DNA from 3 places in the Thermosulfuriphilus sp. genome. Region 2 is predicted to be linked to each of the others. Evidence: riboswitches for the same ligand, from Rfam matches in the RefSeq annotation. Region 2 holds a riboswitch; each other region holds the start of a gene.

Region 1 (4,208 bases), on a different contig from region 2:
CGCCCTATTCCTCAGGAGCTCCAAAAGGCTGTCTTTGAACCATTTGTTCAACTCTGCTCCCGGGGAAAGAAGGGAGGAATGGGGCTGGGTCTTTACTTCTGCCGCCTAGTCCTTGAGGCCTTGGGAGGAAAGCTGGGCCTCATCTCCCCAGCTCCCGGGAGGGACGAAGGAGTTATATTTTACGTCTTCCTCCCTCAAGAGTCCTCTTAGACCAAAGCCCTACCGGGATCAATACTGGAGAGATAGTTAAAGATGGCGGTATCGTAACGGCTAGTAGTCTCAAAGACCTTACGGGCCAGGAGAAATCTGGTTTTAAGGGTAGTGGCCCCATTGTTTTCTCTCATCTCGTAGAGCACCGTCTCGTAGTCAGCCGGATCGACTATAACCGTTACATAGCGGAAGTTTTTGGCCGAAGCTCGAAGAAGGGTCGGGCCACCAATGTCGATGTTTTCTATAGCGGTATCAAGATCCGCCCCGGAAGCCACTGTCTTTTCAAAGGCATAGAGATTGACCGCCACTAGATCAATAGTAGAGATCCCATGCTGAACTAGGGCCTCCATATGAGAGACATTTTCCCGAATGGCCAAGATGCCTCCATGAATGGCCGGATGAAGGGTCTTTACCCGACCATCCAGCATCTCAGGAAATTTGGTTACCTCTGAGACGTCGGTTACCGGAACCCCTCCCTCACGGATCACCCGGGCCGTCCCCCCGGTAGAGATAATCTCCACCCCCATTTCATGAAGGGCCTTAGCAAAATCAATCACTCCGGTCTTATCGGTTACACTAATAAGAGCCCGCTTAATCTTCACCGTTGACCTCCTTGTGAGGAAAAGTTAGATTTGTGGCTTTTCTATCATGATCTCCAAAGGGCCTCAATTATGAGGCCTAATACCCCAGAAAAAAGAGCGCCTCTTCCCGGTCTCCTGCGCCTTCTGAAATCTCTTGGACTATCTGACCGCATGACGAACAGACCAGAGCCAGTATCTCCCAGAAAGAGACTCTTCCCCCTTCTTTTATGGCTATAGTGAACCTTCGGAGCTCCAGCACCCCCTGACAGCCCTCCTTCCGGCACTTCTCCATCACCCCCTCCTTGATTAAAGGGTCTCTCCTAAGATTACCGGAGCCAGATCTCGAAGATCGCTAGAGCTAACAATGACGGCCTGGCCTGGAAGACGCCTCTCTGAAAGGCGCTCCAGGAACAGAACAAGCTCGGGGCGGGCATTAAAAGCTAGCCCTAGGCCTCCGTTTTTGGCCATCCAGGCAATGACCTCCGAGTCTCCCATGGAGTCACCAATGTGGGCCACCTCTGACATAAATAGACCCTCTTGTCTGATAATCTGCTCCAGGAATACCGCTTTAGCCTCTTCGGCGGAGATTACCAGATCAAGGTCTCCGGAGACAAACAAATCCCGTTGAGGCCTCTTTCCCTCAAGGAGGGCGACAGCAGTCTCTAAGACCTCTTCTTCCGGGACCTCCTCCCCACGGCTATCTTCAAAACGGAGACGATTGGCTATGATCTTAGAAAACGGGGCCTCACCTAGGTGCCTCTGAAGGATTTTGTTCCAAAGGGAAAGAACAACGGTGTATCCCGTAGAGTTAATGATCTGGATAAGACCAGCCCGGCAGAAGGCCTTCAAGGTCAGCCTTAACCCCGGCAGCTCCGGCAGAGAACAGACATAGGAAACGATATCTTCCAGGGGAAGCCCAGCCGTAAGCCGGGCCAGTTCTTTCAGGGTGGTCTCCACCGGACGACGGCCAGCAGTCTGGGCCTCGACGATCTCTTGGGCCCTCTTTCTATGGCCAGCCAAGCCTGCTAAGGCGACCATGGTGTTTTCCGCCACCAAAGTCTGATTGACATCCCAGGAGAGAAGCTTTAGCCCCGGCCAGAAATGACAAAAAAGCGGCCCAAGGGCCGGCCTTCGAGAATACCTAATGTCCATAAATCCTCATATACCCTTGGTCTTGGCGGGGTGTAAAGATCAGAGATGGAGTGATGTCCTCAATAGACAAAGGAAAAATTTTGTGCTACCAATCGACATTCAACTTCAACCTAAAGGGCCCCGGGTGCCCTTGAAGGGGGTTAAACGGGAAGTCCGGTGCAAGACCGGCGCTGGCCCGCAACCGTGACCGGGGACGAACACCGCTAGGCCTGGAGGACTCCAGGCGACAGGCCACTGGGGCCCCATAGGGCCCCGGGAAGGCGCGGTAAGTAGGTTGATCCGGAAGCCGGGATACCGGCCCGGGGCCCTTTAAGGGAGCGAGGCTTCGGGGCTAACTGCCTCGTTCCTGAAGAAGGGGACCCCCTTCCAGGAACTTCTACCCCTGAAGCCTCCTCACGAAAAAACTTCGCGAGGAGGTGCTGTTATGTTCTTAAGGTCTCTGTTTTCCTTACTTTTAGCCTTCAGTCTCTTACCTTCCCTCACCTTGGCCCAAACAAGTCTTGAGCTAGGAGAGGTGGTCGTAACCGCCACCAGATCTCCGGTAGAGGCCAGCAGGCTCCCAGACTCAGTGACCGTTATCTCCAAAAAGGAGATCGAAAATCGCCAAGTGGAGAGCCTATACCAGATCATGGAGACTTATCCAGCCTTGGACGTCAAACACAATGGCTGGCTCGGCCAGTGGGGTTACGTGCGTCTCAGAGGGGGTAAAAATCAAGACACAGCCGTTCTTTTTAACGGAATCAGAATCTACAATCCGACTAATCCGGCCAATGATTTTGGAGACTTCTGGAGCTATATCGACGTCTACGACCTGGAACGCATCGAAATCGTCCGGGGACCCCAGAGCTCCCTCTACGGCTCAAATGCTATGACTGGAGCCATTCAGATATTTACCCCCAAAGGCGGAGGGCCTAACCGGGCCTCAGCCCAGGCCAAGTTTGGTCGCTATGATACCAAGACAGCAGCGGCCAGTGTCCGAGGAACAGCAAAAGGGCTGGGATATTATCTCGGAGTCTCAGGAATAAATGCTGGCGGTCTATATAAAGACAGCAAGTTCCGTCAGACAACCCTTGATGCCAATCTCAACACCGAACTTTTTAAAAAAGGACCAAGGTTCTTTAAGGATATTAAGGTCGATATAAACCTTCGTTATGCTTATTCCTTCCTCAATTACGGCCAGTGGGATTACAAAAGTTTTAAGGCCTACAATGACCCCAATGCCGAAAGGCGTCAGACCATCCTTATCAGTAATCTTGAGATCTCCCAGAGTCCCTTTCCTTGGTGGGACTGGAGCCTCAATTTGGGTTATAATTTTTTCCGAACTGATCGTTTTGACCCTGATGATGGTATCCTTGGGTACCGTTTAGATGGGACCAAGGTGACCGATTCGGCCTCAGAGGGGCTCTCCCGGGGGAAAACCTATCCGGTGGTCTTTCTCAATCACTTCCGTCTCCGGAACGAGGCGGTCCTGACCGCTGGTATCGAATACTATCGGGAACAAGGAAGATACTACTATGCCTCTAGCTGGAGTACGGCCGACTATGCCGACGAAATCGACACCTTTGCCTACTACACCAATCTCTTTTTAAGCCTCTTGAAGGATCGCCTCGTCGTCAATATCGGAGGGCGAATTGACGACCACGAAGAGTTCGGTACTTGCTTGGATTGACCATATGAGCAAGTTTAAGAAAGCGAATTGACGACCACGAAGAGTTCGGTACCCATGGCACCTACAAGCTTGGAGCCGCCTTCTTCCTCCCCTACAACCTAAAACTCAAAGGAAACTTGGCCACGGGATTCCGGGCCCCTTCCCTCTTTAATCTCTATCATCCCCGCTACGGCAATCCTGATCTCGAACCCGAGGAAAGCACCGGCGGAGACCTTGGTCTGGAACAGGATCTTTTCGGCGGAAGACTTCGTTGGGAAGCTGTCTATTTTAACACTCACTACGAAGATCGAATCGGATTTAACTATACTACCTGGAGTTACTATAATTCGGGAACGGCTAATGTCTCCGGGCTAGAAACCGTCATCGAGGCCCGACCCTATGCTTGGCTTCAGATCTCGATCAACTATACCTATACGGAAGGTCAGGAAGACAAATACGAAAATTTGGCCCTTGTTCCCCAGCACAAAGTAGGACTTTCGAGGGACCCTAAACTGGCAGAAGTTAACCGCCGGGATCTACTATCAGTATACCGGCCGGCGATACGCCTATGACCATAAACACATAATTACCGATTTTAGTCGGGTAGACCTCTCGCT
Region 2 (4,208 bases):
TCTGGCAATCCGCAGGCCGTAATGGCTACGGCCTCACAGAGGCGACCTATCTCTTCCAGGGCCTCAAGGATATCTTCAGTTTTCCGGTACACTTTATAAAGTACTAGGGAGTTAGCCAGCTTTCCCATCTCCCTTATGGTCTGGCCACCGGTGGCCCCTGAGGCGAGGAGTAGGGACTGGTCGGCCTCGACCAAGGTCAGGCGAAGTCTGGCGGCGGCTGCCTGGAAGGCCGAGATCCCGGGGATAAATTCGCAATCAATTTGGGGAAGCAGTTGCCTTATCCGCCGGTAGAGATAACCGAAGGTGGAATAAAGGCTTGGATCTCCTAGGGTCAGGAAGGCTGTGTCCTGGCCTTGACGGAGATAATAGGCCACTTTCTGGGCGTTTTTTCTCCAGGCCTCTTCAAGAAGCTTTGGGTCTTTGGTCATGGGAAAATCCAGTCTTTCGACTATAGTTTTTTCAGGTATATGGGCCCTGACGATGTTTAAGGCCGCCGAATAAGAGTTACGGGTGGAGGCGGCCACAAAGATATGGTCCACCGCCTTTAAGACCTCAACGGCTCTTAAGGTCAGGAGCTTGGGGTCTCCCGGGCCAACCCCCACCCCGTAGAGTTTTCCTAGTTTCACTAGGCCTCCCTAGTAAAGGTCCATTATTTTGAGGGCCCGTTTGAGATTCTTGATGAAAAGGTCGTTGATTTCATCGTAGAATCCCAGGCCCCGATAATATTTTTTACCTTGGTAGGAGACAGTCACACAATCGGCCTTCTTGCCAGCGGCTTCAACTATCTCACGCCAAGAGAGCTCCCCTTCCTCAAGCTCCTCTCCCATGATGTCGTTCATGATGTGGTCTCCGGCCACATACATAAAAGGAATAAACCGAACCCGGCCGGCTGGATACCTCTTGGCCCGTTCAAGGATGCTGGCGGCATCAGGGACCCCTTCTACGGTACCGACGGCTACATTAGGATATTTTTCTTCTAGCATCCACTGAAGCCCCAGATAGACGATATTAGCCGGATCGGCTGCTGTAGGGGTACCGTGGGCCACCAAAATATTAAATCCCTCCTTTGGGGGAAGGAATTCTTTCTTCAGGGCCTCCAGGACCTCATGGATATACTCCCAGCGATAAAGAAGGGGTTCACCGACGACGATCCTTAAGCCCGGAAAACGGGCACAGATCTCCACTACATCGCGATACTCATATCCGGGAAAGATATGGAGGGGCTGAACGACCACCTTCCGGTATCCTTCGGCCTCAAGTCTGGCCAGGGCCTCCTGAAGGCTCGGCAGATAGCGCTCTATGCCCTTTTGGGCGTAGATCCGATTCATCTTCTCTCGGATAATCTCCGAGGTGAAGGCCCAGCGGATCTCATATCCGGGCAAGGCCTCTTTGAGCTTTTGGCTGAAATGGTCAAAGGTCACCTGGGCTCGGGTAGAGGTCCCAAAGGCAGCAATGACGATGGCCGGGCGCTTCTTGAGGTGTTGGGTCTTAAGTTGATAGCCATTTACCTGGACGGCTAAAAAACCTCCCAACAGTAAACAAAACAAAAATAAGATGATCATGCGCATAGGGCTCCTCCCTTTGTTTTGATTTTTGGGGAGAAGCTTCGAGGCGGGTCAGAAGAGGCCTAGCGACCGGTCTTCTAGGACGGGACAGGAAGCCTCGAAGCCCCGTTCCCTGTGGGCCCTGGTCGGTCTCCCGGCTTCCGGATCAATCTACTGACTGCGCCTTCCCGGGGGCCCTCGGCGCCCCAGTGGCCTGTCGCCTGGAGGACTCCAGGCCTAGCAGCGTTCGTCCCCGGTCACGGTTGCGGGCCAGCGCCGGTCTTCCACCGGACTTCCCGTAACCAGGGCCCAGGATTTCTGGACAATTAGCACGTCGCTTTGGTCCTGTCCAGGCTAGAGGAAGGTCTTTTAAGATTCAAAAACCTTGTTAAATGGCCGACCTAGAAAATCTAAGGGGTAAATATTTGGGCAACCAGCCTAAAGGAAGGTGGAGATGGGTAAGGTTCGGATCTTGGTTTTGATTTTCTCCTTAGCTTGGGTCTTTGGAAGCTGTGGGCAGAAAGAGCCTTCCTGGGATCCGGTGGCTGATCAGGCTGGTATCTTGGACCCGGACCAGAGAAAGAAAATTGCTACCCTGACGGCAGCCCTTTTAAAGGATCTTGATATTGAGCTCAAGACGGTCATCCTTGGAAAGCGGGCCCAGGATATCGATCTTCTGGCCAATGAGATCTTTGAACAAGAGGCCTTGGGGAGGAAGACAAAAGGGGCCCGGGGGATCCTCCTCTTGGTGGATCCAGAGGGGGGAGAGGTCAGGCTGGAGATCGGCTACGATCTTGAGCCCTTTCTCACCGATATTTTTATTGGCTATATAGAAAGGAAACAGATGGCTCCCTTTTTCGCCGCTGGCCGGATAGGGGCTGGTATAGAGGCCACGGTGGAGCTTATCGCTGGAGAGCTTCTGCGGGCCATGGAAAAAGCAAACTATGAGCCCCTAAAAGGACCTGGGAGGGAACTTACTTATCTTTCTGGGGGGGCCGGGGCCAAGGCCAAGGTCAAAATCGGTTCTTTTGGTCCACAAAAAGAGACTCTCGCTTTCAGGTCAGAATTTGGTCCCCAACCTAACCCGCTTGCGGCCCTAGAGAAGTACAAGCAGGTGCTTCGCCTCCACATAAAAGATCCGGACCTTGGCCTCTATACCGAGGACAGCCGTCGATTTTTCCGAAGTTGGGTGGTCACAGATGCCCAGCAGGACAACTCCTTGAGATCTCTCCTTAAGGCCCCGAGGCCAGAGGTCTTTGTCCGGGGAGACCGGGCTGTAATCCGCTTTCCAGTGTCCAGAAGGGACCTTCCGCCCTACTTCCTTCGCCGGGGCGATGGAGGGTGGATGCTTGACTTTGCCAGCATGAACCGTTTCATCCGCTTCAACCATCTCAATCAGTGGTACTTCCAAAGCCTTGACCATCCCTATATTTTTGCCTTTAAAGATCTTATCTTTGATGAAAACGGTTTTCCTCATCCTGCTCGTCATTAAGTAAAAATTTTTTTAAAACGAAAAAAACTCTTGACAAGAAAAAAATAAAAAGGTATTTAAGTTCCTAAATTCTCACAGTGAGGCCCTGAGATGAACAGTATCTTCAAGATTTCCGAAGCGGCTTCCTTGGCCCTCCATGCTATGGCCTATCTAGCAGCCCGGGAGGGTCAGGCCTTCAGAGTCAAGGAGATTGCCTCCTGTCTTGGGGTCTCAGAGTCCCACTTGGCCAAGGTGCTTCAGCGTTTGGGGCGCCGGGCCCTGGTGAGATCGACCCGAGGGCCTAAAGGGGGTTTTACGCTTGGCCGCCCCTCAGAGGAGATCAGTCTCCTTGAGATCTATGAGGCCATAGAAGGGCCCCTTGAGCCTAGTGATTGCCTTTTTGAGACCCCGATCTGTGATGGTCTCGAATGCATATGGGGCGGGCTAATCAAAGAAATAACCCAGGTGGCCAGGGATCACTTGGCCCGAACTAGACTTTCAGAGGTCAAGAAGGTCTTTAGAAAAAAGGCTTCTCAATAAAAAAAACAAAGAGAGAAGGAGGTTCATTATGCTTAAAGACGGAGAGAAGGGAGCTGTGCTTCAAAGAGACAAGACCACTTACGCCATCGTTCCCCATGTTCCCTTGGGAGTGGTGACCCCTGAGTTCCTGCGTCGGATCGCCGATATTGCCGAAAAATACGGTGCTAAGGCCCTTAAACTCACCAGTGCCGATCGAATTGCCATTGTCGGCATCAAAGAGGAAGACATCGATCGTATCTGGGAAGAGCTCGGGGTTGACCCTGGGGCAGCGGTAGGGGCCTGTGTGCGCAGTGTTAAAGTCTGCCCGGGGACAACCTTTTGCCGTCTAGGGCAACAGGATGCCATCGGTCTGGGGGCCGAACTTGACAAGCGCTATCATGGCTATCAGCTTCCGGCCAAGTTCAAAATTGGAGTCGCCGGTTGCCCCAACCAGTGTAGCGAGACCTGTATTAAGGATCTCGGTTTTATCGGCAAGGGTCGGGGCTGGACGATCACTGTCGGCGGAAACGGTGGGGCCCGGCCAAGGCTGGCCCAGACTTTGATTGAAAACGTCTCCACCGAAGAGGCCCTGGAGATTGCCGACCGGATTATCAAGTATTATGAAAAAAACGCCAAAAAGATGGATCGTCTGGGAAGACTCATTGACCGGATAG
Region 3 (4,208 bases), on a different contig from region 2:
GTAGCCTTTGACCTTATCCATCCAGGAGTGGATCCCCAAGACGAGGAGATCCCCGTTTTTTAGGACCTTGAGCCGATAACAGCCAGGTTGCCTGTAGATGCCGTAGATGTCGCCCTTCTCTGGCGGAGTCCCCGGGAGAAGGTCGTCTGCCAGGCGAAACTGCCACAGGGGCTGACCATTTTCGGCCCGGGCAGCGTAGATGAAGCCATCTGGACCCTGCTCGCCATAGTAGATGATTTGGCCATCAGGGGAGAAGGCAACCCTTTTTACCATGGCTTCAGGGATTCGCTTCTGCCAAAGGATCTTTCCGTCTCTGGTGCTAACGACCATGATCCGCCCTAAGAAGGTTCCGATGGCCAAAAGATCTCCAGTGGGAGAGAAGGTAAGGAAAACATCCGGGGGGTGGCCGGCCCGAACGTAGAAGGAGACGTCTTCCAGGCCGATCCGGAAGGCAAGAGAAAGACCAGGGACTTTGGGGATAAAATCCTCTCCTTGGCCAATTCTAACGGGGATGAAGGCCAAAATGGCAATGACAATTAACATTCTGGTCATCTCAGGTCTCCTAGAGATAGAATCTCGCTAAAGAAAGAATAGAGGTGTCTTAAGGGGCTAAAATAGAAAATTTCCTGTTGATAGAGCCAGAAGAGGATCTTTAGAGTTGCCACTGCCAAGGCCAGAAAAAATAAGCTCAGGCTGAGGGCCAGCTCTCTGCGAGGCCAAATTAACCGGCGGTAATGGCTCCGGGGCTTTAGGGGATCAAAGCCCCGGGTGAGCAGGGCCTCGGCTACCTCCCGGGAGCGCCTTACGGCCCCGGCCAGGATGGGAAGGGGGCTAGCGAGTTCAGTGGTTATCGTCCTGCGGATCCCCTGAGATAAGGGCCGGTACCCCTTAAGCCGCATGGCTGCCCGGACATTGGCCATCTCTTCAGCGATGACCGGTAGAAATCTGATGGCCATAATGGAGAGGAAAGAAAGCCCGTAAGGGATCCTGAGACCTATCAGCCCCCAGAAGAGCTTGTCTGGAGGGGTGGAAAGGCATAGGGAAAGGCCGGCCAAAAGGCCACTTATAAAGCGCAGAGACTGGATTAGACCGTAATAAATCCCCTGTTTGTAAACATAAAGGCCCCCTAGGTGGAGATTGCCTATGTCCAGCGGAGGAACAAGGGTGAAGAGGACCGTTCGGGGAAAACACTGGTAGAACATTCCCTGACTGAACATAATCCCCCAGGCAGTAAAGGCAACAAAGACAAGGGTAAGTTTGATCCTTGACCATGAGGGTCTGGCCAAAGCGAAAAGGATCATCGTCAAAAATGCTAGCGCTCCCAGACTTAAGGCCTAATCAAGGCTTATGGCCAGAAGAGAGACCGAAAGGGTGAAGAAGAGCTTGGTCCGGGGATCAAGCCTCTTTAACATGCCGGCCATTATAAACTAAAGGGCGCCCAGGGGAAGGGATTTGAGATTTGACTTTCTCACGGCTTCTGGTATTTGCACTTAGAGTGCCTTGCTTTAAGGCCCCGGGTGCCCTTGAAGGGGGGTTAAACGGGAAGTCCGGTGCAAGACCGGCGCTGGCCCGCAACCGTGACCGGGGACGAACACCGCTAGGCCTGGAGGACTCCAGGCGACAGGCCACTGGGGCCCCATAAGGCCCCGGGAAGGCGCGGTAAGTAGGTTGATCCGGAAGCCGGGATACCGGCCCGGGGCCTTTGAGTGGGAGGAGGGCTTCGAGGCTTCCTGTCCCCTCCCGAAAGGATCCTTGAATCCTTTTCGGGAAGCTTCTTTGGCTTCCTGCCCCCTCCCGCTCCTGAATCATCACTTTGGCTTGAAGGAGCGGGAATGTATCGGTTTATCTATTACACTTCCTCTGGAACGGAGCTGACCGCCCTGGGGCGGGCCGCAAGACGCCTTAAAGCTGAGGGCCTCCCCGTTGAGATTATTGCCCGAAGTCGACTTGACATTTTTGATAATCGAGAAATCGAAAAGTTAGCGGCTTCAGCGGCTCGGGCGGTGGCTGTAATCCTTGCCCCTCATGGAGGAGATGATTCTATCCCCGGCTATCTAAGCCTCCTTGAGTCCGCCCGCCAGGCTCTGATCCACATTCAGCCCACTGGAGGCAGTGATGAGGACCAGGCCCTAGCCGCCAGATACTGTGATCTTGATTCACCGGCTTTCAAAAGAAGATTTCTTTATCTCCGCTATGGGGACGAGGAGAACCTCTATCGTTTTTTCAAGGATCTCTTCTTCACAGTGAGCGGCCGCCAGGAGGCAGCCCCTCCTCCTGTTGCCCCTCTTTTTGAGGGGATCTATCATCCGGAGTACTCTGGCCCCGGGGATCTTGAGGCCTATCTCTCCTGGGCTAAAAAGAGGCTAGGGATGGGGGCTCCGGTAGTAGGAATCTGGTTCTATCAGGGATACTACCTTTCTGGAGATCTGGATCCAGTCGATGAATTTATCAAGGCCTTTGAGTCTCAGGGCATTATTCCTCTGGCTGTCTTTCATCGCCGATTTGTGGATCAGGATCTTCCGGCCCGCTCTCCGACTGAAGTGGTCGAGTGCTTCTTTAAACTTAAAGGAACTTCGGTAATAAGGGCCCTAGTATCTCTACAACCCTTCTCCATGACCCTTCTTTGGCCGGAGACAGCGGCCATTTATCCCGGCCTCAAGGTCTCGGTCCTCCAGGCCCTGACCAGCTTTTCTTCCCGGAGAAGCTGGGAGGCGGAGCATATGGGGCTTTCCCCCATGGAGCTTTCCATCTCAGTGGCCCAACCAGAGTTTGACGGTTGCCTTATCACCACCTTAGTGGCTACAAGAGAGATCGTCGGCCGGGATGAGATCACCGGGGCCCGTTTGGCCCGTTTTGTCCCCCTTAAGGAGAGGCTCCTCAAGGTGGCCCGTCAGGCGACCGCTTGGGCCAAGCTGGCTTCGCTTCCTCCCTCCGAAAAAAAGGTGGCCATTGTCTTTCACCATTATCCGCCTCGGGCCGAGACAATGGGGTGTGCCTTTGGACTTGACAGCTTTGAGAGTGTGGTCCGTCTTCTCAAATCTCTAAAAAAGGCTGGTTTTAAGGTTGATCGTCTCTACAAAGACGGCGATGAGCTGGCCAGGGAACTTTTGACAACCCTTATCCATGACCGGCGCTACCTTCCGGCCCGAGAGCTCGCCAAAAGGGCCATAGCTGCCCTCTCCCCGGGGGACTATGTGGCCTTCTGTCGGTCATTTTCTTCCCGGGTTCAGGAAGAGCTCTCTCAGGCCTGGGGAAGCCCACCGGGGGAAGTATTTGTCCACGAGGGACGTCTTCTCATCGGGGGGCTGATAAATGGCCATATCTTTATCGGCCTTCAGCCACCTAGAGGGCATCTTGAGCGCTTGGAGGGTCTTTCTCCAGAGCAGCTCAATCTCCACGACCCTGGGCTTCCTCCTACTTATCATTACCTGTGTTTCTATCGCTGGCTCAAAGAGGGCTTTGGGGCTCAGGTGGTAATCCATGTGGGCAAACATGGTTCTCTGGAATGGCTGCCAGGTAAGGCCGTAGCCCTTTCCGAGGATTGCTATCCTGATGTGGCTATCGATGATTTGGCTAACGTCTATCCGTACATTGTCAACGATCCTGGCGAGGGGACCCAGGCCAAAAGGCGTAGTTATTGTGCCATCATCGATCATATGATCCCTCCCCAGATGGCCGCGGGCCGTTACGGGGCTTTGGAGGAGATGGCCGAAAAGATCAACCAATGGCATATCCTCAGGCAGGAAAGTCCAGCCAAGGCCGATCTTATCCTTGAGGACCTCAAAAGACTCATTGAGGAAACCCATCTCGCAGAGGATATTCCTCTTTCTGATGATGAAGCCCCTGAGAGTCTGCTCAAAAAGATCCATGACTACCTTGAGGAGATTGCTGAAACTAATGTCAATGACGGCCTTCATATCCTTGGCGAAGTCCCCGAAGGCCAGAGGCTTTGGTCGACCCTTGCGGCCATGCTTAAGGTTCCCTCTGGTCCCTGGCCATCTCCTTTTGAGGTTTTAAAGGAACTTCTCCCTCAGGCCTCAGCTCCGGAGAGGTATGCCCACCTTGAGGCTCTTATAAAGGAGGCCCTTAAGGGGCAGCTTCCAGAGGATCCAAGGCTTAAGGCAGCCCTTGGCTTTGTAAGGGAAGAACTTTATCCCCGAGTCCTAGGGATCAAAGAGGAGATGGACTACCTCATGGAAACCCTTTCC

Evidence for each region. Region 2 has a riboswitch for cobalamin ahead of ACXJJX_RS05045 (sirohydrochlorin cobaltochelatase). Riboswitches for the same ligand answer to the same signal wherever they lie in the genome.
Region 1: another riboswitch for cobalamin. It lies ahead of ACXJJX_RS04865 (TonB-dependent receptor); the one in region 2 lies ahead of ACXJJX_RS05045 (sirohydrochlorin cobaltochelatase).
Region 3: another riboswitch for cobalamin. It lies ahead of ACXJJX_RS00800 (cobaltochelatase subunit CobN); the one in region 2 lies ahead of ACXJJX_RS05045 (sirohydrochlorin cobaltochelatase).

Annotation. Positions count from the first base shown of each region.
Region 1 is NZ_JBPMLP010000031.1:14,168-18,375, forward strand. Features, by position in the region: gene ACXJJX_RS04845 (hybrid sensor histidine kinase/response regulator) at 1-210, shown strand, start outside; gene ACXJJX_RS04850 (IMP cyclohydrolase) at 207-812, opposite strand; gene ACXJJX_RS04855 (hypothetical protein) at 889-1,083, opposite strand; gene ACXJJX_RS04860 (HAD family hydrolase) at 1,098-1,943, opposite strand; cobalamin riboswitch at 2,049-2,260, shown strand; gene ACXJJX_RS04865 (TonB-dependent receptor) at 2,368-3,612, shown strand; gene ACXJJX_RS04870 (TonB-dependent receptor plug domain-containing protein) at 3,639-4,163, shown strand.
Region 2 is NZ_JBPMLP010000032.1:39,711-43,918, reverse strand. Features, by position in the region: gene cobI (precorrin-2 C(20)-methyltransferase) at 1-626, opposite strand, end outside; gene ACXJJX_RS05045 (sirohydrochlorin cobaltochelatase) at 636-1,568, opposite strand; cobalamin riboswitch at 1,672-1,866, opposite strand; gene ACXJJX_RS05040 (TPM domain-containing protein) at 1,999-3,036, shown strand; gene ACXJJX_RS05035 (RrF2 family transcriptional regulator) at 3,127-3,555, shown strand; gene ACXJJX_RS05030 (ferredoxin-like domain-containing protein) at 3,584-4,208, shown strand, end outside.
Region 3 is NZ_JBPMLP010000004.1:41,215-45,422, forward strand. Features, by position in the region: gene ACXJJX_RS00790 (WD40 domain-containing protein) at 1-552, opposite strand, end outside; gene ACXJJX_RS00795 (energy-coupling factor transporter transmembrane component T family protein) at 549-1,301, opposite strand; cobalamin riboswitch at 1,499-1,711, shown strand; gene ACXJJX_RS00800 (cobaltochelatase subunit CobN) at 1,833-4,208, shown strand, end outside.